One region of the Pseudomonas sp. NPDC089530 genome, then DNA from elsewhere that is predicted to be linked to it. Evidence: predicted binding sites of a transcription regulator. Region 1 holds the regulator's gene; the other holds the start of a gene.
What was found. Region 1 encodes sigma-54, which starts transcription at its own class of promoters, with help from an activator protein. Its sites were predicted from a motif close to ANTGGCATNNANNTTGCTNT; they were not measured.
Positions count from the first base shown of each region.

Region 2: glnA (glutamate--ammonia ligase) is a predicted target of sigma-54. The motif match lies at 6,943-6,962, and genes of this name have one in related genera.

Region 1 covers NZ_JBNNVU010000089.1:2,206-21,086, forward strand. Annotated here, with positions in the region: gene mreC (rod shape-determining protein MreC) at 1-55, shown strand, start outside; gene mreD (rod shape-determining protein MreD) at 55-531, shown strand; gene ACQKQA_RS24645 (Maf family protein) at 575-1,180, shown strand; gene rng (ribonuclease G) at 1,239-2,696, shown strand; gene ACQKQA_RS24655 (YhdP family protein) at 2,772-6,575, shown strand; gene ACQKQA_RS24660 (carbon-nitrogen hydrolase family protein) at 6,635-7,474, shown strand; gene tldD (metalloprotease TldD) at 7,502-8,944, shown strand; gene yjgA (ribosome biogenesis factor YjgA) at 8,993-9,514, opposite strand; gene pmbA (metalloprotease PmbA) at 9,623-10,969, shown strand; gene ACQKQA_RS24680 (FagA protein) at 11,139-11,534, shown strand; gene ACQKQA_RS24685 (class II fumarate hydratase) at 11,527-12,903, shown strand; gene ACQKQA_RS24690 (hypothetical protein) at 12,931-13,380, shown strand; gene ACQKQA_RS24695 (superoxide dismutase) at 13,382-13,993, shown strand; gene ACQKQA_RS24700 (ZIP family metal transporter) at 14,026-14,919, shown strand; gene ACQKQA_RS24705 (HPr family phosphocarrier protein) at 14,951-15,223, opposite strand; gene rapZ (RNase adapter RapZ) at 15,240-16,097, opposite strand; gene ptsN (PTS IIA-like nitrogen regulatory protein PtsN) at 16,100-16,564, opposite strand; gene hpf (ribosome hibernation-promoting factor, HPF/YfiA family) at 16,577-16,882, opposite strand; gene ACQKQA_RS24725 (RNA polymerase factor sigma-54) at 16,962-18,455, opposite strand; gene lptB (LPS export ABC transporter ATP-binding protein) at 18,638-18,881, opposite strand, start outside.
Region 2 covers NZ_JBNNVU010000136.1:447-8,922, reverse strand. Annotated here, with positions in the region: gene glnL (nitrogen regulation protein NR(II)) at 1-566, opposite strand, end outside; gene ACQKQA_RS28395 (bifunctional transcriptional activator/DNA repair enzyme AdaA) at 912-2,027, shown strand; gene ACQKQA_RS28390 (DUF4124 domain-containing protein) at 1,999-2,514, opposite strand; gene ACQKQA_RS28385 (chorismate mutase) at 2,600-3,142, opposite strand; gene ACQKQA_RS28380 (hypothetical protein) at 3,229-5,265, opposite strand; gene glnA (glutamate--ammonia ligase) at 5,440-6,846, opposite strand; gene thiI (tRNA uracil 4-sulfurtransferase ThiI) at 7,177-8,476, shown strand, end outside.

The DNA.
Region 1 (18,881 bases):
CGCTGCGCCCAAGCCGCCTGCCGCGGCCCCGGCCTCCACGGGAGGAAGAGAATAATGTCTCGAAACGGCTGGATGGTCTGGCTGACCTTCGCCCTCGGCATGCTGCTCAGCGTGTCGCCGTTGCCGCAATTCATGGAAATCCTGCGCCCGCTGTGGCTGGCCCTGCTGCTGGCGTTCTGGGCCCTGGCCCTGCCGCACAAGGTCGGCATGGTCACCGCCTGGTGTCTGGGGCTGGCCGAGGATGTGCTGTACGGCACCCTGCTGGGGCAAAACGCGCTGATCCTGACCCTGATCACCTTCCTGGTACTGTCGCTGCAGCAGCGCTTGCGCATGTTCCCGATGTGGCAACAGAGCCTGGTGATCCTGGTGATCTTCGGCCTGGCGCAACTGGTGCAGCTGTGGCTCAGTGCCCTGACTGGCAACCGTCAGCCGACCCTGGCCCTGGTTCTGCCGGCCCTGGTCAGCGCCTTGCTCTGGCCCTGGGTCAGCTTCGCTTTGCGCGGGTTGCGCCGACGCTTCAAAATCAACTGATTCGGTCAGGCATTTGCCCGTACCTCGACAGGGAGATGTCTTGATGAAAACGCTTTACCTCGCCTCAGGCTCGCCGCGTCGGCGCGAACTGCTCACGCAGATCGGCGTGCCTTTCACCGCCATCAGCGCGGATATCGATGAAACCCCGCTCCCCGATGAAAGCCCCGTGGCCTATGTCGAGCGCCTGGCGCGGGACAAGGCGGCGGCCGGATATGCGCTGATCGCCGGCGACCAGCCCCAGGCCGGGGCCTGTGTCCTGGGTGCCGATACGGCGGTGGTCCTCGATGGGCGGATTCTGGGCAAGCCCGTGGACCAGGCCGATGCGCAGTCGATGCTCATGGCCCTGGCGGATCGCGAACATGAAGTGCTGACGGCGATTGCGGTGCTCGAAGGCCAGCGTTGCGAATCGCGGGTGGTGCGCAGCCTGGTGCGGTTCCGGGGGATCGACGAGGCCGAGGCGGCACGCTACTGGGCCAGTGGCGAACCGCGGGACAAGGCCGGCGGTTACGGCATCCAGGGGCTTGCGGCGGTATTCGTGGCAGGGCTCAATGGCAGTTACTCCGCCGTCGTCGGCTTGCCGGTCTGCGAAACCGCAGAACTGCTGGGCCATTTCGGCATACCCTGTTGGCAACACCTTGCAGTGCGCTGAGCGCCGTCCCCGACCGATGCGGCCATCCCTAGTGAATATGCCTGAACGAGACCCAGCCATGAGTGAAGAGATTCTGATCAACATCACGCCGATGGAGTCGCGTGTGGCGGTGGTCGAAAACGGTGTGCTGCAGGAAGTCCATGTCGAGCGGACCCAGCGTCGCGGCATCGTCGGCAACATCTATAAAGGCAAGGTGGTCCGGGTGCTGCCCGGCATGCAGGCGGCGTTCGTCGATATCGGCCTGGATCGGGCGGCGTTCATTCATGCTTCGGAAATCTCCCTGCGCGAAGGGCCGGCGGTGGAAAGCATCGGCGCCCTGGTCCATGAGGGGCAGAGCCTGGTGGTGCAGGTGACCAAGGACCCGATCGGCTCCAAGGGCGCGCGGCTGACCACCCAGCTGTCGATCCCTTCGCGTTACCTGGTGTATATGCCACGCACTGCCCATGTCGGCATTTCCCTGAAGATCGAGGACGAAGCCGAGCGTGAGCGCCTCAAGCAGGTGGTCAGCGATTGCGTGGCCCAGGAAGGCATCAAGGAAGCCGGCGGGTTTATTCTGCGCACCGCCGCCGAGGGCGCGGGCGCCGACGAAATCATGATGGACATCCGCTACCTGCGTCGGTTGTGGGACCAGATCGGCGCGCAGATCAAGACCATCGGTGCCCCCAACGTCATTTACGAAGACCTCGGCCTGGCCCTGCGTACCCTGCGTGACCTGGTCAGCCCGAAGATCGAGAAGATCCGCATCGATTCCCGGGAAACCTTCCAGAAAACCACGCAGTTCGTCGCCGAGCTGATGCCGGAAATCGCCGATCGCCTGGAGCACTATCCGGGGGAACGGCCGATCTTCGACCTTTATGGTGTCGAGGATGAAATCCAGAAGGCTCTGGAGCGCAAGGTGCCGCTCAAGTCCGGTGGCTACCTGGTGGTCGACCCGGCGGAAGCCATGAGCACCATCGACGTGAACACCGGGGCTTTCGTCGGGCACCGCAACCTCGAAGAAACCATCTTCAAGACCAACCTCGAGGCGGCGACTGCCATTGCCCGCCAGCTGCGCCTGCGCAACCTGGGCGGGATCATCATCATCGACTTCATCGACATGGAAGACGAGGAGCACCAGCGCCAGGTACTGCGGACCCTGGAAAAACAGCTGGAGCGCGATCACGCCAAGACCAACATCATCGGCATCACCGAGCTGGGCCTGGTGCAGATGACCCGCAAGCGCACCCGGGAAAGCCTGGAGCAGATCCTGTGCGAGCCCTGCAGCAGCTGCCAGGGACGGGGCAAGCTAAAGACTCCGGAAACCATCTGCTACGAGATCTTCCGGGAGATCCTGCGCGAGGCGCGGGCCTATCAGGCCGAGGGTTATCGAGTCCTGGCGAACCAGAAAGTCGTCGACCGGCTGCTCGACGAGGAGTCGGGCAACGTGGCGGAACTGGAAGCCTTTATCGGCCGGACCATACGTTTTCAGGTCGAAACCATGTATTCCCAGGAACAATACGACGTGGTGCTGCTCTGAGTCCGCGTACCTTCCACTTACCGGATGCAGTTGGCCTCGGCCTGTGCATGATTCTTGCCACGGGAGCCAACTGACATGGAGCGTCTGATGGGTTTTCTCGCTGCTCTGACCCGCTGGGGGCTGGGGCTTTGTGCGTTACTGCTGGTGCTGACGGCGCTGTACGTCAGCCTGGGTCGGGAACTGACCCCGCTGGTGGCTGAATATCGGGCCGAGGTCCAGGCCAAGGCCCAGGAAGCCTTGGGCATGCCGGTGCAGATCGGCCGGCTGGAAGGCAGCTGGAGCGGTTTCTCGCCGATCCTCCTGGCCCACGATGTGACCGTCGGCGAGGGCGCCAACGCCTTGCGCCTGGATCAGGTACGGGTGGCGCCGGACGTGCCGGGCAGCGCGTTGGCGCGGCAACTGCGGGTCGAACATCTGGAGTTCAGCGGCCTCAACCTGAGCCTGAAAGAAGGCGCGGACGGGCGCTGGGCGCTCGAAGGCCTGCCGGTGCAGGATAACCAGCCTTTCGACCCCGAGCAGTTGCTCAACCGCCTGCAGATGGTCAGCGAGCTGTCGCTGCTCGATAGCCAGGTGACCCTGCAGCCCCTCGATCATGCCGCGATCGCGCTGACCTATGTCGGCCTGAACCTGCGTACCGGTCCCAGCCGGCAACGCCTCGATGCGCGCCTGACCCTGCCGGACGGGCAGCCGCTGGCCTTCAGCCTGCGCACCCGGCTCCAGGCCAGCGCCTGGCGCGAAGGGCAGGCCGATGCCTACCTGAGCCTGCCGCAAAGCGACTGGGCGAAATGGTTGCCGGCGCGCCTGACCCAGCAATGGTCGTTCTCCGAGCTCAAGGCCGGTGGCGAGTTCTGGCTCAGTTGGGGCGATGGCCTGCTGCGCAGCCTGGTGGTGCGCCTGAATGCCCCGCAGATCCACGGCGCCTATGACGAGCGCAAACCGATCACCGTGAAGAACCTCGGGCTCAATGCCTACTTCCAGCGCAACGAGGAAGGCTTCAGTGTGCTGTTCGACTCGCTGGCCATGAACCTGGGCGAGACACGCTGGGAGTCGCGCCTGCAACTGCGGCAGACCGGCGCCGTCAACAGTGTCGAGGAGCTCTGGCACTTGCAGGCCGACCGCCTCGACCTGACGCCGATCACCCCGGTCCTGGATGCCTGGGCGCCGTTGCCGGATAACGTGGCGACCGTTATCGACCACCTCAAGGTTACCGGCGCGCTGCGCAATATCCTGCTCGACTACCGCCCGCAAGCCAGCGGCGATCAGCGCCTGAGCTTCGCCGCCAACCTGGAGCGGGTCGGGTTCGACGCCTATCACGGCGCGCCGGCGGCCCGTAACGTCAGCGGCGCCATCAGCGGCGACCTGGGGCAGGGCGAGTTGCGTATGGACAGCAAGGACTTCTCCCTGCACCTGGACCCGATCTTCGCCAAGCCCTGGCAGTACCTGCAGGCCAACGCTCGGTTGACCTGGAAGCTCGACCAGCAGGGCTTCACCCTGATTGCGCCGTACCTGAAGGTATTGGGCGAGGAGGGCAAGATCGCCGGCGACTTCCTGATCCGCCTGCATTTCGACCACACCCAGGAAGACTACATGGACCTGCGGGTCGGCCTGGTCGACGGCGACGGACGCTACACCGCCAAATACCTGCCCGAAGTGCTCAGTCCGGCGCTGGACGAATGGCTGCGCACGGCGATCCTCAAGGGCGCGGTGGACCAAGGTTTCTTCCAGTACCAGGGTTCGTTGAACCATGGCGCGACCGATGAGGCACGCAGCATCAGCCTGTTCTTCAAGGTCCACGACGCCGAGCTGGCCTTTCAGCCGGGCTGGCCGCATATCGGCAAGGTCAGTGGCGACGTGTTTATCGAGGACAGCGGTGTGCGCATCCTCGCCAGCCAGGGCCAGTTGCTCGACACCCAAGTGAAGGATGTCTACGTCAATATTCCCCATGTGCCCGCCGGGCAGAACACCCACATGTTTATCGACGGCGAGTTCGCCGGCGGCCTGGGCGACGGTTTGAAGATTCTCCAGGATGCGCCGATCGGCACCGGCCCGACCTTTGCCGGCTGGCAGGGCGAGGGCGACCTGCAGGGCAGCCTGAAACTGGATATCCCGCTGGTCAAAGGCGAAGAGCCGAAGGTCCTGGTGGATTTCAAGACCAACAAGGCGCGACTCAAGTTGAGCGAGCCGGAGCTGGAGCTGAGCCAGCTCAAGGGCGATTTCCGCTTCGACAGCGGCAAGGGCCTGAGCGGCCAGGGCATCAGCGCCCAGGCCTTCGAGCGGCCAGTGACCGCGCAGATCTTTGCCGACGGTCGCCCTGGCAGGCTCGACACCCGGGTCGTCGCCAAGGGCCAGGTCTCGGTCAAGAAGCTCACGGAGTGGTTGAAGTTCAACCAACCGCTGCCGGTTTCCGGCGATATCCCTTACCAGTTGCAGCTCAACCTCGACGGCGCCGACAGCCAGTTGATGGTCAGTTCCAACCTCAAGGGGGTTGCCGTCGATCTGCCGGCGCCGTTCGGCATGGCGGCCAGCCAGGGGCGTGACAGTGTGTTCCGCATGACTTTGCAGGGCGCCGAGCGGCGTTACTGGTTCGACTACGGCGAGCTGGCCAACTTCACCTTCGCCGCGCCGGGCGGCAATCTGGCCGAGGGCCGTGGCGAGTTGTTCCTCGGCGAGGGCGACGCTGTGCTGCCGACGGCCAAGGGCCTGCGGGTACGCGGGGTGCTCTCGGAGCTGGACGTGGAACCGTGGAAGGCGCTGGTCGATCGTTATGCCGGGCAAGACACGGGCGGCAGCGCCAGGCAGTTGCTCAGCGGCGCCGACTTCAAGGTGGGCAAGCTCATCGGCTTCGGTACCACCCTGGACGAGGCCCGCGTGCAGTTGACCCGCAAGCCGTCGGCCTGGGCCTTGCAGCTCGACAGCCAGCAGGCCAAGGGCGATGTGGCGATTCCCGATGCCAAGGCAGCGCCAATGGCGATCAATCTGCAATACGTGCGCCTGCCGGCCGCGGACCCGACGGTGCAGGCCGACGAGAACGCACCGGACCCGTTGGCTTCGGTTGACCCGAAGAAAGTCCCGGCGCTGGATCTGTGGATCAACCAGCTGTACCAGGGCAAGGACCTGATCGGCGGCTGGTCGCTGAAAGTGCGCCCGACCGCCAAGGGCATGGCCTTCAACAGTCTCGACCTGGGCCTCAAGGGCATGCTGCTGCAAGGCGCCGGTGGCTGGGAGGGCGAGCCGGGGGCCAGCAGCAGCTGGTACAAGGGCCGCCTGGGCGGCAAGAACCTGGCCGATGTGCTCAAGAACTGGGGGTTTGCCCCGACCGTGACCAGCGAAGAGTTCCATATGGACGTGGACGGGCGCTGGCCCGGCTCGCCGGCCTGGGTCGGGCTCAAGCGCTTCTCGGGCAGCCTCGATGCGACCCTGCGCAAAGGCCAGTTCGTGGAGGTCGAGGGCGGGGCGCAGGCCCTGCGGGTATTCGGCTTGTTGAACTTCAACTCCATCGGCCGGCGCCTGCGCCTGGACTTTTCCGACCTGTTCGGCAAGGGCCTGAGCTACGACCGGGTCAAGGGATTGCTGGTGGCCAGCAACGGCGTTTACGTGACCCGCGAACCCATTGCCTTGACCGGCCCGTCGAGCAACCTGGAGCTCAATGGCACCCTGGACCTGGTGGGCGACCAGGTCGATGCCAAGCTGCAGGTGACCCTGCCGGTGACCAACAACCTGCCGATCGCCGCGTTGATTGTCGGGGCTCCGGCAGTGGGTGGGGCGTTGTTCCTGATCGACAAGCTGATCGGTGACCGGGTGTCGCGTTTCGCCAGCGTCAACTACAACGTCAAGGGCCCCTGGAAGGACCCGAAAATCACCTTCGACAAACCGTTTTGAAAAACCGTGGCACGGGCCTATGGAGTAGCATGGCCACATATCCCACTTCGGAGTGCGCCATGTCTCTTGCGGTGATTCAAATGGTCAGCCAGAGCGACGTGCCGGCCAATTTGCAGCAGGCGCAGCGCCTGCTGGAACAGGCCGCCACCGGCGGTGCGCAGCTGGCGGTACTGCCAGAGAACTTCGCCGCCATGGGGCGCCGCGACGCGGCGGCCATCGGCCGTGCCGAGGCCCGTGGCGAAGGCCCGATCCTGCCCTGGTTGAAACAGACCGCCCGCGACCTCAAGTTATGGATAGTGGCCGGCACCCTGCCGCTGCCGCCGGTGGACCAGCCCGAAGCCAAGGCCCGTGCCTGCTCGCTGCTGATCGACGAGCACGGCGAGCAGGTGGCGCGTTACGACAAGCTGCATTTGTTCGATGTGGACGTGGCCGACAATCGCGGCCGTTACCGCGAGTCGGATGACTATGCTCATGGAGAGCAGGTGGTGGTGGCGGATACGCCGGTGGGCCGGCTTGGCCTGACCGTGTGCTACGACCTGCGCTTTCCGGAGCTGTACAGCGAATTACGGGCCGCGGGGGCGGAACTGATCAGTGCCCCGTCGGCGTTCACCGCCGTGACCGGCGCGGCGCATTGGGACGTGCTGATCCGCGCCCGGGCCATCGAAACACAGTGTTACCTGCTGGCGGCGGCCCAGGGCGGTACTCATCCGGGACCCCGGGAAACGTTCGGCCATGCGGCCATCGTCGACCCCTGGGGCCGGGTGCTGGCGCAACAGGATCAGGGCGAGGCCGTGCTGCTGGCCGAACGTGACAGCAGCGAACAGGCGTCCATCCGGGCGCGCATGCCGGTGGCCAGTCACCGGCGCTTTTTCTCGCAAGGCGCGCAGCGACTTGCTTAAGAACGACGAATTGAAGGCGTAAAGCATATGAGCGGGTTGTTATCTTCAGTCAGTGAACACCTTCTGGCGCCCGGCGGCGTGACCCTGGAAAGCCTGCAGGGCGTGCTCGGCGATCTGGCCGGGCCGGGGATCGATGCCGCCGACCTGTATTTCCAGGGGCAGATTTCCGAGTCCTGGTCGCTGGAAGACGGCATCGTCAAGGAAGGCAGCTTCAATCTGGACCAGGGCGTTGGCGTGCGCGCGCAGTCGGGTGAGAAAACCGGTTTCGCCTACAGCAATGCCATCACCCTCGAGGCCCTGGGCCAGGCGGCCCGCGCCGCGCGCTCGATTTCCCGGGCCGGGCAGAACGGCACCGTGCAGGCCTTTACCACCCAGGACGTGGCGCAACTGTATGCACCGGACAACCCGCTGGAAGTCATCAGCCGCGCGGAAAAGGTCGAGCTGCTCAAGCGCGTCGACGCCGCGACCCGTGCCCTGGACCCACGCATCCAGCAGGTCAGTGTCAGCATGGCCGGGGTCTGGGAGCGCATCCTCGTGGCCTCCACCGACGGTGGCCTGGCGGCGGACGTGCGGCCCTTGGTGCGCTTCAACGTCAGCGTGATCGTCGAGCAGAACGGTCGCCGCGAGCGTGGCGGCCATGGCGGCGGCGGTCGTACCGATTACCGTTATTTCCTCAGTGAAGACCGCGCCATGGGCTACGCCCGCGAGGCCTTGCGCCAGGCTCTGGTCAACCTGGAAGCCATTCCTGCGCCGGCCGGTACCTTGCCGGTGGTGCTCGGTTCCGGCTGGTCCGGCGTGCTGCTGCACGAAGCGGTGGGCCACGGCCTGGAAGGTGACTTCAATCGCAAGGGCAGCTCGGCCTACAGCGGCCGCATGGGCGAAATGGTCGCCTCGAAGCTCTGCACCATCGTCGACGACGGCACCCTGGCCGGGCGTCGTGGCTCGCTGAGCATCGATGACGAAGGCACCCCGACCGAGTGCACCACCCTGATCGAGAACGGTGTGCTCAAGGGCTACATGCAGGACAAGCTCAATGCCCGCCTGATGGGGGTGGCCCGCACCGGTAACGGTCGGCGCGAATCCTATGCGCACCTGCCGATGCCGCGCATGACCAACACCTACATGCTGGGCGGCGAAAGCGATCCGGCGGAAATCATCGCGTCGGTGAAGAAGGGCATCTACTGCGCCAATCTGGGCGGTGGTCAGGTCGACATCACCAGTGGCAAGTTCGTGTTCTCCACCAGCGAGGCCTACCTGATCGAGGACGGCAAGATCACCGCGCCGGTCAAGGGCGCGACCCTGATCGGCAACGGGCCGGAAGCCATGAGTCGGGTGTCGATGGTCGGTAACGACCTGGCGCTGGACAGCGGTGTGGGAACCTGTGGCAAGGATGGACAGTCGGTGCCGGTGGGTGTCGGCCAGCCAACCTTGAAGATCGATGCGATCACCGTGGGTGGCACGGGCGCTTGAGGCGTGACGCGATGGGTGGGGTGCGTGGCAACCCACCCGGGCCGAGGTTTAACGCAGGCCGCGTTGAATCTCGTCCAGCTCGCGAATGTATTTGAAGATTTTACGGCTGGAGGCGGGCGGCTTGTTATGCGCCACCTCGTGCTGGGCCTGACGGATCAGGGAGCGCAGTTGCTGGCGATCCGCTTCCGGATAGTCGACAACGAACTTCTCCAGGACCGCGTCATCGCCAGCGATCAGGCGATCGCGCCAGCGTTCCAGGTTATGGAAACGTTCGTTGTACTGGCGAGTGGAGGCGTCGAGCTGGTCCAGCAGTACCAGGATCGCGCTGGTGTCCTGATCGCGCATCAGCTTGCCGATGAATTGCAGGTGGCGTTTACGCGCGATATGGGCGACATGCTTGGGCGCATCCGCCAGGGCCCGGCGCAAGGCGTCGGTCAACGGCAGTTTGTTCAGCAAGTCAGGCTTGAGTGTTGTAAGGCGCTCGCCGAGATCAACCAGAGCATGCAGCTCGCGTTTGACCTGGGATTTGCTTTTCTCCCCATCGAGGGAGTCGTCGTAAGAATCAACCATGGTGGCAGTCCGCAAAGAAACGCCGCCATGATAACCAGTCGGGGGCCGCTTGTCCGGCCCGGTCGCTCGAAGGCCTTGAGCGAAAGCAGAATTTGAGTGGAGAACACCATGAGTGCAGTAGAAAGCGTCGGCCCGCAGGCTTTGCCGGCACTGCAGGAACAAGTCGAGCAGATCATCGCCGAGGCCAAGCGCCAGGGCGCCAGTGCCTGCGAAGTGGCGGTTTCTCTGGAGCAGGGCCTGTCGACTTCGGTCCGCCAGCGGGAAGTGGAAACCGTCGAGTTCAATCGCGACCAGGGTTTTGGCATCACGCTGTACGTTGGTCAGCGCAAGGGTTCGGCCAGTACCTCGGCCAGCGGCCCCGAGGCCATTCGTGAAACCGTCGCCGCGGCCCTGGCGATCGCCAAGCACACCTCGGAAGACGAAAGCGCCGGGTTGGCCGATGCCGCGCTGATGGCCAGGGACGTGCCGGACTTCGACCTGTTCCACGCCTGGGACATTACCCCGGAGCAGGCCATCGAACGGGCGCTGGCCTGCGAAGCCGCGGCCTTTGCCGCCGACAGCCGGATCAAGAACGCCGACGGCACCACCCTGAGCACCCATCAAGGATGCCGTGTGTATGGCAACAGCCACGGCTTTATCGGCGGTTATGCCTCGACTCGCCACAGCCTGAGCTGCGTGATGATCGCCGAGGCCGATGGCCAGATGCAGCGCGATTACTGGTACGACGTCAACCGCCAGGGCCAGTTGCTAACCGATCCGGCGATCATTGGCCAGCGCGCCGCGCAACGGGCCGCAAGCCGACTGGGCGCCCGTCCGGTGCCGACCTGCGAAGTGCCGGTGCTGTTTTCCGCGGAGCTGGCTGGCGGCCTGTTCGGCAGCTTCCTGGGGGCGATTTCCGGCGGCAACCTGTACCGCAAGTCGTCGTTCCTCGAAGGCGCGCTGGGCCAGCGGCTGTTTCCCGAGTGGCTGACCATCGACGAGCGCCCGCACCTGATGCGCGCCCTCGGCAGTTCGGCGTTCGACGGCGATGGCCTGGCCACTTATGCCAAGCCTTTCGTCGAGAACGGCGAGCTGGTGTCCTACGTGCTCGGCACCTACTCCGGGCGCAAGCTCGGCCTGCCCAGCACCGCCAACGCCGGTGGCGTGCACAACCTGTTCGTGACCCATGGCGAGGAAGACCAGGCGGCCCTGCTGCGCCGCATGGGGCGCGGTCTGTTGGTCACCGAACTGATGGGCCACGGGTTGAACATGGTCACGGGCGACTATTCCCGGGGCGCGGCCGGTTTCTGGGTCGAAAACGGCGAGATCCAGTTCGCCGTCCAGGAGGTGACCATCGCCGGCAACATGCGCGACATGTTCAAGCAGATCATCGCCGTGGGTAACGATCTGGAGCTGCGCAGCAACATCCGCACCGGCTCGGTCCTGATCGAACGCATGACGGTCGCCGGCAGCTAAGCTGCGACTGCGTCGGCAGAAGCGCGCGTCCCGTTCGGGGCGCGCGCTTTTTTATTGCGCCGGTTTTTTAAGGGCTGGGGATCCATGCAGGGGCAGCGGCGCTCCGCATGCTTGTTTTGATTCTCAATATCATATAATAATAAATCTCATTATCGAATGAGCCCCGGTCATGAGTTCTGCCTTGCATGAGCAGCCTTACCTCGAAAGCTGGCGCTGGATGAGTCGCCAGATCCGCTGTGCCCTCGATCCTGACGAACCGCGCCTGATCGAGCATTACCTGGCCGAAGGGCGCTACCTGGCGTGTTGTACCGCCACCTCGCCCTGGCTGATCGCCGAAACCTCATTCCGCCTGTTGCTCGACACCGCCACCGATACCGCGCTGCCCTGGCATTGGCGCAGCCAGTGCCTGGACCAGGCCTGGCGGCCGTTGCGCGACCTGGAACGCCTCTCTTCCTGTAAATGCCGGCTCAAGCGCTGGCAAAGCCATGCCTGGCAACTGGCGACCTGCTCGTTGTTGCCCTCCATTCCCCTTATCGAACTGGTGCAAGGATTTCCCGATGAGTAATACCCGTATCGAACGCGACAGCATGGGCGAACTGCATGTTCCAGAGCAGGCGCTGTATGGCGCACAGACCCAGCGTGCGGTGGACAACTTCCCCATCAGCCGCCAGCGCATGCCGGCGCAATTCATTCGCGCGCTGATCCTGGCCAAGGCGGCCGCGGCCAAGGCCAACGTCGAGCTCAAGCAACTGAGCGAAGCCCAGGGCAAGGCCATAGTCGATGCTGCCCAGGGCCTGCTGGAAGGCGACTTCATGCAGCATTTCCCGGTGGATATCTTCCAGACCGGCTCCGGCACCAGTTCCAACATGAACGCCAACGAGGTCATCGCCACCCTGGCCAGCCGCCTGCTGGGTGAGCCGGTCAACCCCAACGATCATGTGAACTGCGGGCAGAGCAGCAACGACATCATCCCTACCACCATTCACGTCAGTGCCGCGCTGGGCCTGCATGAGCAATTGCTGCCGGCGCTGGTGCACCTGGTACAGGTCATCGAGCGCAAGGCCCTCGAGGTCCATCCGTTCATCAAGACCGGCCGTACCCATCTGATGGACGCCATGCCGGTACGCATGAGCCAGGTGCTGGATGGCTGGGCACAGCAGCTCAAGGCCAATATCGGCCACTTGCAGGACCTGTTGCCGAGCCTGCAATCCCTGGCCCAGGGCGGCACCGCGGTGGGCACCGGGATCAACGCCCACCCGCAGTTCGCCGCGGGTTTCAGCCGGCAACTGAGCAGCCTGACCCAGGTGCAGTTCACCCCGGGCAAGAACCTGTTCGCCCTGATCGGCTCCCAGGACACCGCGGTGGCGGTCTCCGGCCAGCTCAAGGCCATCGCGGTCACCCTGATGAAGATCGCCAACGATCTGCGCTGGATGAACTCCGGACCCTTGGCCGGCCTCGGCGAGATCGAGCTGGAAGGGCTGCAACCGGGGTCTTCGATCATGCCGGGCAAGGTCAACCCGGTGATTCCCGAGGCCACGGCGATGGTGGCGGCCCAGGTGATCGGCAACGACATGACAATCACGGTGGCGGGGCAGTCGGGCAACTTCGAGCTGAACGTGATGTTGCCGATCATTGCCCAGAACCTGTTGAGCAGCATCGAGCTGCTGGCCAACTCCAGCCGACTGCTGGCGGACAAGGCGATCGCCAGCTTCAAGGTCAACGAGCCCAAGCTCAAGGAGGCGCTGTCGCGCAACCCGATCCTGGTCACGGCGCTCAACCCGATCATCGGTTACCAGAAGGCCGCGGAAATCGCCAAGACCGCCTACAAGCAGGGGCGTCCGGTGATCGACGTGGCCCTGGAGCACACCGACCTGTCGCGCAGCCAGCTGGAGATCCTGCTCGACCCGGAAAAACTCACCGCGGGCGGCGTGTAAATCCCGACATTGCCTTGGAGGTTCACCATGGAGCACTGGAAACGCACGATCGAAAGGGCCAACCGTTTCTTCCTGCAGGGCGACCTGGTGGACGCCCGTGAGTATTACCTGCAGGCCCTGGCTTTGGCGCAGGTGTTGTTCGAGCGCTGGAGCGATGCCGACGAAGCGGTGGCGGCCTGTGTCGTCTCCCACCACAACCTGGCGGACCTGCACCTGCGCCTGAACCAGCCGGAGGAGAGCGCGGAATACCTCTGCGCCATCCATCAGCGGCTGTTGCAGACCCTGCAGGACAGCCGCCTGGCGCCGGCGCTGCGGGAAGCCGCGCTGCGCCAGAGCAGCAAGACCTATGTCGAGTTGCTCAACTTCATCGCTGAGCATGGCGAATACCCCCGTACCCAGCGCCTGCTGCAGAGCAATGTGGCGCAATCGACCGCTGTCGCCGCGCCCCTCGATGCCCCCCGTTACGGAGCCCATTGATATGTCCTTTACCTTGCCTGCATTGCCCTACGCCTACGACGCCCTGGAACCGCACATCGATGCGCAGACCATGGAGATTCACTACACCAAGCACCACCAGACCTACATCAACAACCTCAACGCCGCCGTGGAAGGCACCGAATGGGCCGAGTGGCCGGTAGAGCGGCTGGTGGCCGGGGTCGGGCAATTGCCGGAAAAACTGCGAGCGGCGGTGATCAACCAGGGCGGCGGCCATGCCAACCACTCGCTGTTCTGGGCGGTGATGGCGCCGACCGGCGGAGGCCAGCCGGATGGCGCGCTGGCCAGGGCGATCGATGCGCAACTGGGTGGTTTCGAGCGCTTCAAGGAGGCCTTCACCAAGGCGGCGCTCACGCGTTTCGGCAGCGGCTGGGCCTGGCTCAGCGTGACCCCGGTGAAGACCCTGGTGGTCGAGAGCAGCGGTAACCAGGACAGCCCGCTGATGAACGGCAATACCCCGATTCTCGGCCTGGATGTCTGGGAGCACGCCTATTACCTGCGTTATCAGAACCGGCGGCCGGAATACATCAATGCCTTCTACAACGTGATCCATTGGCCCGAGGTCGCCCAGCGCTACCAGGCTGCGCTGGTTTGAGCCCCCTCCGATAAAAATATCTAAGGCTGACTATGGGCACTGAAACACTGACGATCAGCAGCGGGCGGATGTTTCGCTACGCGTTCGGTTCGCTGTTGCTGTTGGCGGGTACTGCATTGCTAGTGGCCCAGGGGTTGTCCTGGCTGGACCTGGAGCCGCGCTTGTCGCGGGCATTGCAGGGTGGCGCGATCTGTGCGCTGGGCACCGCGCTGGGGGCGGTGCCGGTGCTGGTCATTCGCAAGATGCCGGTGGCGCTGAGCGACACCCTGTTGGGCTTCGGCGCCGGGGTGATGCTGGCGGCCACGGCGTTTTCGCTGATCGTGCCCGGGATCGCCGCGGCGGAAAACCTTGGCTTGTCGGCTTGGGCGTCGAGCGGGGTGGTCAGCTTCGGCATCATGCTCGGGGCTTTTGCCCTGTTCCTGGTGGACCGCAAGGTGTCGGCGGGTAATCCGGAGGCCTTGGTGGGCACCCTGGAGCATCCGGTTATCCCGCCGCGAATCTGGTTGTTTGTGTTTGCCATCATTGCCCACAACATTCCCGAGGGCATGGCCGTTGGCGTTTCCGCGGGTGGTGGTATGCCGGAGGCGGACAGCCTGGCCATGGGGATCGCCTTGCAGGATGTGCCGGAAGGCCTGGTGATTGCCCTGGTGCTGGCCGGGGCTGGCATGTCCAGGGGCAAGGCGTTTCTGATCGGTGCCGCCTCGGGCCTGGTGGAGCCGGTGTTCGCTCTGCTCTGCGCATGGCTGGTGAGCCTGGCCGAGATGCTGTTGCCGCTCGGGCTGGCGTTGGCGGCGGGGGCCATGCTGCTGGTGGTCACCCATGAGGTGATTCCGGAATCACGGCGCAACGGTCATGAAAAACTGGCCAGCCTGGGGCTGTGTATCGGTTTTTGCCTGATGATGGTGATGGATACGGCACTCGCCTGAGTGCCTGTCCGGCAGGGTTGCCCTGCCGGGCTTATTCGCCTTCGTCGAAGAAGTTGTTGATCAGCGCCACCAGTGCTTCCAGCGCCTCCTGTTCCTGCTCGCCTTCGGTCTTCAGATGAATCCGGGTACCTTTGCCGGCGGCCAGCATCATCATCGCCATGATGCTCTTGCCGTCGACCATCGACTCTGGCGTCCTGCCGGCGCGGATCTGGCAGGGAAACTGGCCGGCCACGCCGACGAACTTAGCCGAGGCACGGGCATGCAGGCCCAGTTTGTTGATGATTTCAATTTCCAGAGCAGGCATCGCGGGGTAGATCCTTTCAGCTAAGGTCGCGGTGGCGGACCTGGACGTTCTTCAGGGATTTCTGCAGGACTTGGCCCAGGCGTTCGGTCAGGTAGACCGAACGGTGGTGGCCGCCCGTGCAGCCAATGGCAATAGTGACGTAGGCGCGGTTGCTGGCGGCGAAGCGAGGCAGCCATTTCAGCAGATAGCTGGAGATGTCCTGGAACATTTCCTCTACATCCGGCTGGGCGGCCAGGTATTCGGCGACCGGTTGATCGAGTCCGGACTGGGCACGCAACTCGGGCTTCCAGTACGGGTTGGGCAGGCAGCGCACATCGAACACCAGGTCGGCATCGACCGGCATGCCGCGCTTGAATCCGAAGGACTCCACCAGAAAGGCCGTGCCCGGTTCCGGCTGGTTCAACAAGCGCAACTTGATGGTATCGCGCAATTGATACAGGTTCAGGTTGGTGGTGTTGACCTTGAGGTCGGCGAGGTCGGCGATCGGGCCCAGCAGATGGCTTTCGTCTTCGATCGCCTCGGCCAGCGAGCGGTTGTTGCTGCTCAAGGGGTGGCGGCGACGGGTTTCCGAAAAGCGCTTGAGCAGGGTTTCTTCGTCGGCGTCCAGGTACAGCACATCGCACTGGATATGCCGGCTGCGCACTTCCTCGAGCAGTTCGGGGAAGCGCGAGAGGTGGCTCGGCAGGTTGCGGGCGTCGATGGAAACGGCGACCAGCGGCTGGGTCAGCTCGGTGTGGATCAGCGCTCGCTCGGCCAGTTCCGGCAACAGCCCGGCTGGCAGGTTGTCGATGCAGTAATAGCCGTTGTCCTCAAGTACATCGAGGGCGGTGCTTTTACCTGAGCCGGAACGGCCGCTGACGATGATCAAACGCATGGCTACTGACCGTTCTGTTCGTCCAGGACAACCTTGTACAAGGCTTCGTTGCTGGTGGCGCTGCGCAGTCTGTCGCGCACCTCTTTGCGGTCCAGCATGCTGGCGATCTGCCGAAGCAGTTCTAGGTGAGCATCGGTGGCGGCTTCCGGGACCAGCAGTACGAATAGCAGGTCGACCGGAGCGCCGTCGATGGCGTCGAAATCGATGGGAGCGTCCAGGTGCATCAGGGCACTGATGGGCGACTCACAGCCTTTGAGGCGACAGTGTGGAATGGCGATGCCGTTGCCAAAACCGGTGGAACCCAGCTTTTCACGGGCGATCAGGCTTTCGAAGACATCTTGCATCTCCAGCTCAGGCACTTCGCGGCTGATCAGGTTGGCAATTTGTTCGAGGGCGCGTTTTTTACTGCCGCCCGGCACGTTCACCAGGGAACGGCCGGGGGTCAGGATGCTTTCAAGTCGGATCATGGGAGGGGAGTGTTAGCGACCCGTGCCTTGGAGAAGGTGGAGTTGCTTTTCCTTATGCTTTTTCAGTTGGCGGTCAAGCTTGTCCGTGAGCAAGTCGATGGCGGCATACATATCGTCATGTTCTGCGTTGGCGACGACTTCCCCACCATGGATGTGCAGCGTGGCCTCGATTTTCTGCTTCAGCTTCTCGACGGCCAGCGTTACCTGCACATTCGTAATCTTGTCAAAGTGCCGCTCCAGTCGGTCGAGTTTTTCGCCGATGTAAGCGCGCAGGGGTTCGGTCACTTCCAGTTGGTGTCCACTGATGTTGACTTGCATACAGCTTCTCCTTCGTTGCCAGTGCATAAAGCGGCAGGTCGATTGACCTGCCACTGGAACGCTGTGGCGAGCCCGGCGGTTACATCAACCGCTTCCGTTCGCTGGAAGGCGCAATCCCAAGGGATTCGCGGTACTTGGCGACGGTACGGCGGGCTACCTGAATGCCTTGTGCCTCCAGTAAACCAGCGATCTTGCTGTCACTCAACGGCTTTTTCTGATTTTCCGCGGCGACCAGTTTCTTGATGATCGCGCGGATCGCCGTGGACGAGCATTCACCGCCTTCGGAGGTACTGACGTGGCTGGAGAAAAAGTATTTCAGTTCATAAATGCCCCGTGGGGTATGCATGAATTTTTGCGTGGTCACCCGGGAAATCGTCGATTCGTGCATGCCGACGGCTTCGGCGATGTCATGCAGCACCAGGGGTTTCATCGCTTCATCGCCGTACTCGAGAAAGCCGCGCTGATGCTCGACGATCTGGGTGGCGACTTTCATCAGGGTTTCGTTGCGGCTCTGCAGGCTCTTGATGAACCAGCGGGCTTCCTGCAGCTGGTTGCGCATGAAGGTGTTGTCGGCGCTGGTGTCGGCGCGCCGCACGAAACCGGCGTACTGCGGGTTGACGCGCAGGCGTGGCACGGATTCCTGGTTCAGTTCCACCAGCCAGCGTTCGTTGTCCTTGCGCACGATGACGTCGGGGACCACGTATTCGGCTTCGGTGGATTCGATCTGCGAGCCCGGGCGTGGGTTGAGGCTCTGCACCAGTTCGATGACCTGGCGCAGTTCGTCTTCCTTGAGCTTCATGCGCCGCATCAGCTGGCTGTAGTCACGGCTGCCGAGCAGGTCGATGAAGTCGGTGACCAGGCGCTTGGCCTCGGTCAGCCAAGGCGTCTTGGCGGGTAGCTGTCGCAGTTGCAGCAGCAGGCATTCGCCCAGGTTGCGGGCACCGATGCCGGCTGGCTCGAATTGCTGGATGCGGTGCAGGACGGCCTCGATTTCGTCGAGTTCGATGTCCAGCTCCGGGTCGAAGGCCTCGTGGATTTCCTCGAGGGTCTCGTCCAGGTAGCCTTGATTGTTGATGCAGTCGATCAGGGTCACGGCGATCAGGCGATCGGTGTCGGACATGGGCGCCAGGTTCAACTGCCAGAGCAGATGGCTCTGCAGGCTTTCGCCGGCCGAGGTGCGGGTGGTGAAGTCCCACTCGTCGTCATCGTTGCTGGGCAGGCTGCTGGCGCTGGTCTGGTAGACATCTTCCCAGGCGGTGTCGACCGGCAGGTCGTTGGGAATGCGCTCGTTCCATTCGCCGTCCTCGAGGTTGTCCACCGTTGGGGCGGTTTCCTGATAGGAGGTTTCCTGGAGATCGGTATTGGGCTTCTGCTCGGGGTTGTCGGCCAGTGGATCGGTGTTATCGAAGTCGTCGCCTTCTTCCTGGCGTTCGAGCATCGGGTTGGACTCCAGGGCCTCCTGGATCTCCTGTTGCAGGTCCAGGGTCGACAATTGGAGCAGGCGGATGGCCTGTTGCAGCTGCGGGGTCATCGTCAGCTGCTGGCCCATTCTGAGGACTAGCGATGGTTTCATGGCAGGGGCTTAACACCTTATTCGCCGGCGCACATGCGCCATCCACTACAGGGCGCGTGAGCGCCAAACATAAGCAAATTATATGCCTGAAACTGAAGTGTTTGCCTAGAGCGCTGTAACAATAAAAACGGTGGGGTTTTATCGCGGCAGGCGCTCTGGCGACCAGCCAAACACCTCAAGGCTTACAGACGGAACTCATGCCCCAGGTACACTTCCTTGACCAGCTCGTTGGCGAGGATGGTCTCGGCGTCGCCTTCGGCGATCAGTTGGCCGTCGTTGACGATGTAGGCGGTTTCGCAGATGTCCAGGGTTTCACGGACGTTGTGGTCAGTGATGAGCACGCCGATGCCCTTGGCCTTCAGGTGGTGAATGATCTGCTTGATGTCGCCTACCGAGATCGGGTCCACGCCGGCGAAAGGTTCGTCG
Region 2 (8,476 bases), on a different contig from region 1:
AGCATGCGGTCCACCAGGTTACGCAGGCGGTCGGCCTCTTCGATGATGACGTTGGTGTAGTCCTTGAGGTTCTCGTCCGGCAGCTCGCGGGCCAGCAACTGGGCGGCGCCGCGAATCCCGCCGAGGGGGTTCTTGATCTCGTGGGCCAGGCCGCGCACCAGCATCTTGCTGGTTTCCTGCTTGGACAGCTGGGCCTCTTCCTTGGTGATGCGCAGGAGGCGGTCGCGGGGGTGGACCTCCAGCAACAGCAGGGTGTCGCCGTTGCTCAGGATCGGCGTCACGGCGTAGTCCACCGTCAGGGTCTGGCCGGTCAGCGCGGTGAGCATGGCTTCGCGCTTGGTGAACGGGTGCGCCTGCTGCACCGCCTGGCGCAGGGAGCTCAGGGCTTCGGCCGACTCGGTGAACAGCTCGCTGATGAATTGCCCATGGCTGCGCTGGCCGCTGATGGCCAGCAACATTTCCGCCGCCGGGTTCATGTACTCAAGGCGCAGGTCGGCGTTGAGCAGGATGGTCGCGGTGGTCAGGTTGTCGAGGAGCAAACGGTGCAGTTGATCGCTGATGGTCATGGGTAAATGTTGACCTCTTTTGAAGCAAGGCAAGCCGGGGCCGGTCCCGGATTGCGCGCGGGTAAGGCGCTGATGTCAGGAAAATGCAAAAACCAAACCAAGGCTCCGAAAAGAAGCGCGCGAGCCCTGAAACAGCCGTTTGAAGCTCTATTACACAGCGTTCGGACAGGGCTGCTGGGTAGTTTCGAACCAAAATGGGCTGTCGGATGAAGGAAGGTGCAGGTTAGTGCACCAATATAGTGCTGTTTTTCCCGCGTCGGCGAATCAACGCCTGATTTGCGGCGGCATTCGCTACATCGCTGCTCTACAGTGCACAGACATTTCCCTCTGGTGCTGGAGACGGCCATGGACAACGCCCCCTTGCTGTTTCAACTGCCCGACGATGACACCCTGTACCGCGCCCTGCTCGAACGCGATCCGGCCTATGACGGGTTCGCCTTCGTCGGGGTGAAGAGCACAGGGGTGTTCTGTCGGCTGACCTGCGCGGCGCGTAAGCCCAAGCGCGAAAACACGGTGTTCTTCAGTTCGATCAAGGCCTGCGTCGAGGCCGGTTTTCGTGCCTGCCTGCGCTGTCGCCCGTTGGAGCAGACCGGTGCCCAGGAGCCCATGGTCAAGCAGCTGCTTGGCTTACTGGAAAGCCATGCCGACAAGCGCTGGTATGAAGGCGATCTGATCGAGCGTGGCTTCGATCCTTCCACCGTGCGCCGGGCGTTCAAGCGCCATTTCGGCGTGACCTTCCTGGAAATGGCCCGCCTGCGCCGCCTCGGCGAAGGCATGCAGCAACTGGCATGCGGCGCCAGCGTGATCGAGGCGCAGATCAGCGCCAGTTTCGATTCCGACAGCGGTTTTCGCAGTGCCTTCAGCCGGCTGATCGGCCAGCCACCGTCGAACCTGCGCGGTTGCGAACTGCTCAAGGCCGACTGGCTGCAAACCCCGATCGGGGCGATGCTGGCGGTGGCCGATGCGCAGGCGCTGCACCTGCTGGAGTTCTTCGACCGTCCGGCCCTGGCCACTGAGCTCAAGCGCCTGCAGAAGCACACCGGCTCGACCATCGGCTTCGGGCGTTTTGCCCCCATCGATCAGATCGAGGACGAATTGCGGCGTTTTTTCGCCGGGGAATCGGCGAGTTTCGTCACGCCTTTGGCACTGAATGCTTCGGCCTTTACCCGCACGGTCTGGCAGGCACTCAGGGCGATACCGCCCGGCACCACCCGCAGTTACGCCGAGGTGGCGAACAGCATCGGTTCGGCCTCCGCCGTGCGGGCGGTGGCCCGGGCCAACGGCGCCAACCAGATATCCATCGTGATTGCCTGCCACCGGGTGATAGGTTCCGACGGCTCCCTCACCGGTTATGGCGGCGGGCTGTGGCGCAAACGCTGGCTGCTCGAGCATGAGCGGCGCCTGTATTCGCAGGCCCAGGCGCGGCAAGGCCTCAGGGCCGATGAGTCCGTTGCAGGGTGAAGGTCAGCGTCGGGCTTTGTTGTACCACCTGCTCGCCATCGAGCACCTGCACCGCCAGGCGGTGTTCGCCGCGATCGAGGTTCAGCAGTTGCAGGCTCGGCACGTTGCCGGGTTGGCCATAGGGCCGGCCGTCCAGCAGCAGGCGCAGGTGGTGGGCGCTGTGCAGGCGCGGTTGCAGGCGGACCTCGACGTTGAAGGTGCCGTTGTTGGCGCGCACCACACCGCCGTTGGGCACGCCGTTCAGTTCCAGGGTGCTGTAGGTCGGGGCGCTGGCGGGCGGCAGTAGTTCGGGCTCGCTGGCCGGCGCGAGGGTGGGGCGGGGCGCCTCGATGCGGTTCAGCGGCGCCAGCTCGACCGCCTGAGCCGGTACGCCGGCCGGCGGTCGGTCGCTGTAGGCGGTATTGCCGTCGGCATCGGTGTAGCGATAGATCTGCGCGGCGGCCGGCAGGGCGGTCAGCAACAGCAGGTACAGGCAGTGCAAGCGCATGGCGGCGTTCCTGGGGCTGGTCGGCGGTTTCGAAGGCGAAAGTGCCTCCAGCATAGAGCCGCGGACCGGGCCCTGGTTCGTCGCTTCAACCTTTGTACACACAAAGCTCGGCAGTGGCGCGGATCAGCGCCAGCTGGCGCAGTGCGGCCCGATCGCCGCCGTGGGCAGCCTGGGCCAGCCAGGACGGGCACTGCGGGTCGTTGCGGTAGGGGCTGAAGTCGGCCAGTTGCTGCAGCAGGCGTTTTTGTAACCGATCGAGTTGCGGACGGATCTGCCCCACCAGGTCCGGGCGCGGCGCATCCGGTGCCTTGCCTTGCAAACTCCACTCGGACAGATGGGCGTATTGCACCAGCTTGTTGGCCTCGATCTGCGCGGCGAAGAACTGTTCTACCGCCGCGCCTTCGAGTTTGTAGTCCGGTGCCAGGGCCACCGCGGCGGCAATCACTTCCCGCTCGCGGGGGCGGTCTTCCACCGGCTTGTGGCTGTCCCATTTGCTCAACGCCACCTGGTCGGCGATGGCCAGGCGTTCTTCGATACTGCCCAGTAGCGGAGCGAGGGCGGCGGGTGCGGCACAGGCGTTGCCAGCCAGCAACAGAGTCAACAGGGCAAGGCAGAATCGCGAAGTCATGGGCGGTCTCGACGGTTTGGGGATAAGTGGGCGGCCATGATGCACGCAAAACCGCAGTGCCGGGCAAACGCTTGGGCTCAGGTGGCTCATTGACTGGCTGCAGCGGTCGCGGTCGCATCGCAACCGGTCGGGCTTGAAGAGACGCGCTTGCCGTTTTCGTCATAGACGATCCGGCAAGCGCTCAAGCCGTTTTCGAGCCGTTCGCGACTCTTGATCGCGCCGTTGCGGTGATAGCACCGTTGTTCGCCGGTCAGTTGGCCGTCGGATTCATGACTTTTCACCTGTTGCTGGTTGACGGTCATCCAAGTGAACCCCACCGAGTCTTTCTGGCACTCGACCTGCCCATTGTCGTAGTAGGTGCGCTGAGTGATCTGGTCATTGTCGCCGACGATCTTCTCGCGGATCTTTTGGCCTGTTTCATCGTTGTACTCGACAGAGCCCTGGGGGCTGCCAAAGAGAAAGTCCGCTTCCCAGGACAGCTTTCCGCGGGTGAACCGCCGTTGTTTTCCACAGCGTCCGACGGTTGAGCCGAGCTTGTCGAAGCGGCACCAGTTGGCTTCCTCATAAAGCACTCCGTCCCGATCGTATTGTTTCATCAGGCCGATAAAGCGCCCTCCCTCGAAGCGTCCGACCGTGGCCGGCGTACCGTCGGGCAGGAAGGTCAGATGCGGGCCTTCGTATCGATTGTTGTGCCAGGTGATGTCGCTCAGTACGCTTCCATCTTCTCTGTAATCCAGTGAGCGTCCTTCCCGCTTGCCGTTCTCGTATGCCTGCGAATATTGCAGTTTGCCGCTTGGGCTGTAGCCTTCGCGGGTGCCGGACAACACGTCGGCCTTGTAATGCTCGGTCAGAAGCAGCACGCCCTTGGTGTCGGTTTCACGCAACTCGCCCTCTTTTTTGCCGGCGACGAAGTTCACGCTCTGGCTATGGCCCTTGTCCGTCTTGAGGACCCACGGGCCGCTTTTCAGGCCGTTCTCGAAGTTGCCGCGACCTGCTTGGGTAACCCATGGACCTTCGCGTTTGTCGTTGCGATAGCTGCCGCTTTCTGTGAAACCGTCCACCTTCTCTTCGCTCGGACCGTTGAGCGTCCCGTGGACATAGGTCTGGAAGCCGGTGACAGTGGGTTCGCCTCCTTCGCCGTAGGACAGCTCCCAGCGTCCCTCACGCAGATCATCCTGGTATTCGCCGGTCATGAGGTAGCCTTCTCTCTCATTGGACAGGCTCCACTTGCCCTGGCGTTTGCCCTCGATATAGCGGCCCTGGGACCAGCTACCCTGTGGGTCGCCAATACCCCATTCACCGGTTCGTTGGCCCTGGGCGTAAGCACCCTGGGCGGCGACGGCGCCGGAATTGGAGTACTCCAGGTAGGGGCCATCCTCGCTGCCAGTGAAGCGCTGCGGTTCGGTTTCCCAGGCGATGCGGCTGGCCCGGTAGCTGTAGAGCAAGGGCTCGCCCTGCGGCGCAGGTGCTTCGCCGCGCCAGTAGCTGGCGGTGAGAAAGCGTCCATCCTTTTCGGCGAAAGTCTTTTTATAGCTGTACTGGTCGGTTCCGGGTGGATTGGCGGTGATGGGTTGCCCACTCTGGTCGAAATAGCCCACCAGGGTGCCGGCCGAGTGGTCGAGCTGGTTGAATTCGTCGATGCCCGAGTCTTCGTAAAAAAAGCTGTAGTTCAATGGTGTCAGCTGGCGCAGGGCCTGTTTTACCGTCGGGGCATCGAGTTTCTTGCGGTCTTTGGTGATGCGCTCCAGGGCGGGCTGCAGTTTTTCCAGGCGCAGGTAGCGCTGTTCGTTTTCGTCATAACGGTAGGCATACAGGCGATACTGGCCGCGCTGTTTGAACAGCACCAGGCGGGTCGGGGACTCGCTGTCCAGGGCGATGTTGAACACGGACTCGATCGTGGCATTGCCGAAGTCATCCAGCAGCTGTGGCTGGCTCTCGTCCGGATCGACGGAGTAATAACCTTTGACGCTGCCACCCCGCTTGATAAAGGCCAGGGTCGCCTGGCTTTCCGCCAGGCCGGTGATCAGCGGGTGGGCCAGGGATTTGTCGGCATAAAAGGGGGCAGCCTGGGTGCTGCCGAACGCCAGGCAGGCGATCAGGCCGAGAGAACGAGTCCACTGCATACGAATCCCTTCGTCGAGGCGCCGGACAGGGGGCGCGAAAGGCGCGGATTATCCATGGATGGATCACCAGGGGGAATGCTTCGGGGCGATTGGCGGGCAATAAAAAAGGCCTCCCGAAGGAGGCCCTTTACTTGTTCTGCAGCATGTCACGCCGCGTATCGCGGCGCTACCGGATCAGCAGCTGTAGTACAGCTCGTATTCCAGTGGGTGCACGAAGGTGCGGACCTTGATTTCTTCTTCGCTTTTCAGGGCGATGTAAGCGTCGATGAAGTCGTCGCTGAAAACGCCGCCTTTGGTCAGGAACGCACGACCTTTGTCCAGCTCTTCCAGGGCTTCTTTCAGGCTGCCGCAAACTTGTGGGATCTCTTTCGCCTCTTCTGGCGGCAGGTCGTACAGGTTTTTGTCAGCGGCATCGCCAGGGTGGATCTTGTTCTGGATACCGTCCAGGCCGGCCATCAGCAGAGCGGCGAAGGCCAGGTATGGGTTGGCAGCCGGGTCCGGGAAGCGGGCTTCGATACGGCGGGCTTTCGGGCTCGACACGTAAGGAATACGGATCGAAGCGGAGCGGTTGCGAGCCGAGTAGGCCAGCATCACTGGCGCTTCGAAGCCTGGAACCAGACGCTTGTAGGAGTTGGTGGCCGGGTTGGTGAAGCCGTTCAGGGCCTTACCGTGCTTGATGATGCCGCCGATGAAGTACAGGGCGGTATCGGACAGGCCGGCATAACCTTCGCCGGCGAAGGTGTTCTTGCCGTCTTTCCAGATCGACATGTGTACGTGCATGCCCGAGCCGTTGTCGCCGTACAGAGGCTTAGGCATGAAAGTAGCGGTACGACCGTAGGCGTCGGCAACGTTGTGCACAACGTACTTCAGGGTCTGGGTTTCGTCGGCCTTCTTCACCAGGGTGTTGAACTTGACGCCGATTTCGTTCTGGCCGGCAGTCGCCACTTCGTGGTGGTGGACTTCGACGGTCAGGCCCATTTCTTCCAGTGCGTTGCACATGGAGGTACGGATTTCGTGGTCGTGGTCGAACGGTGGAACCGGGAAGTAGCCGCCCTTGACGCCTGGACGGTGGCCCTTGTTGCCGCCTTCCACGTCCTGGTCGGACATCCACGAACCTTGCTCGGAGTAGATCTTGAACATCGAGCCGGAGATATCGGACTTGAACTTCACTTCGTCGAAGATGAAGAACTCAGGCTCTGGACCGGCGAATACGGTGTCGCCGATACCGGTGGCTTTCAGGTGCTCTTCGGCGCGCTTGGCGATCGCACGTGGGTCGCGGTCGTAGCCCTGCATGCTCGAAGGCTCGATGATGTCGCACACCAGGATCAGGGTCGGCTCTTCGGTGAACGGATCCAGTACGGCGGTTTCGTCGTCCGGCATCAGGATCATGTCGGAGGCTTCGATGCCTTTCCAACCCGCGATGGAGGAACCGTCGAACATCTTGCCGGCTTCGAAGAAGTCCTCATCCAGCGCATCACGGGCCGGCATGGTCACGTGGTGCTGAGTGCCTTTGGTGTCAGTGAAGCGCAGATCAATCCATTTGACGTCATGATCTTTGATGAGTTGAACCGACTTCGACATAGTGTCCTCCGGGGTGGCTTCGGGCGGTGTTGGTGTGCCCTTAGAATGTGGGTGATGCCGGCGCCGATACTCGGCCATGGCAACCTGCCTCACAAGGGAGCAAATTGCATGCCAGTGCCCCGAGATGGGTTTTATGCCCCAATCTCACGCATTCCAGGGGGCACGTGGGCCAAATTGGCAAAATGGCGCACCGCAATGTTGCGTTTTTATCGTGCAGTGACCCATTTTGGTGCATTGAAAACCAAGTGCAGATTAATTGGTTAAACCTTGAGCAATTTCCGCTATAATCCGCGCCCCCCTTTTTCGGCTGGCCCAGCGCGCGCTGTTTTCATGAAACTAATCGTTAAAGTTTTCCCGGAAATCACCATCAAGAGCCGCCCGGTACGGACGCGTTTCATCCGTCAGCTGGCCAAGAACATCCGTGCCGTGCTCCGCGACCTGGACCCGGCCGTGGTGGTCAATGGTGTGTGGGACAACCTCGAGCTGGAAACCGCGGTCAGCGAGCCCAAAGCCCTGAAGGAAATGACCGAGCGCCTGAGCTGCATGCCGGGCATCGCGCACTTCCTGCAGGTTGACGAATACCCGCTGGGCGACTTCGACGACATAGTCGCCAAGTGCAAGCAGCACTTCGGCGAGGCCCTGGCGGGGAAAGTCTTCGCCGTGCGCTGCAAGCGCGCCGGCAAGCACGAATTCAGCTCCATGGACGTGGAGAAATACGTCGGCAGCCAGCTGCGCCGGCAGTGCGGCGCAGCCGGGATTTCCCTGAAAGAGCCGGAAATCGAAGTGCGGATGGAAATTCGCGACCAACGGTTGTTCGTGATCCACAGCCAGCACAACAGCATTGGCGGTTACCCGCTGGGCGCCCTGGAACAGACCCTGGTGCTGATGTCCGGCGGTTTCGATTCCACGGTGGCGGCCTACCAGATCATGCGCCGCGGCCTGATGGCGCACTTCTGCTTCTTCAACCTGGGCGGACGTGCACACGAATTGGGCGTGATGGAAGTCGCGCACTACATCTGGAAGAAATACGGCAGCTCCCAGCGCGTGCTGTTCGTCAGCGTGCCGTTCGAGGAAGTGCTCGGCGAGATCCTCGGCAAAGTCGACAACAGTCATATGGGCGTCATCTTGAAGCGTATGATGTTGCGTGCTTCGTCGAGCATCGCCGACCGCCTGCACATCGATGCGCTGGTCACCGGCGAGGCGATTTCCCAGGTGTCGAGCCAGACCCTGCCGAACCTCTCGGTGATCGACTGCGTGACCGACAAGCTGGTGCTGCGCCCGCTGATCGCCAGCCACAAGCAGGACATCATCGACCTGGCCAACGAAATCGGCACCGCCGACTTCGCCAAGCACATGCCGGAGTACTGCGGGGTCATCTCGGTGAACCCCAAGACCCATGCCAAGCGCCATCGCGTGGAGCATGAAGAGAAAGAATTCGACATGGCGGTGCTCGAGCGTGCGATCGAGCGGGCCAAGCTGGTGCCGATCGATCGGGTGATCGATGAACTGGGCCAGGATTTGCAGATCGAAGAAGTCAGCGAGGCGCTGGCCGGTCAGATCGTCATCGACATCCGTCATCCGGATGCCCAGGAAGACGACCCGCTGGAGCTTGCTGGCATCGAGATAAAAG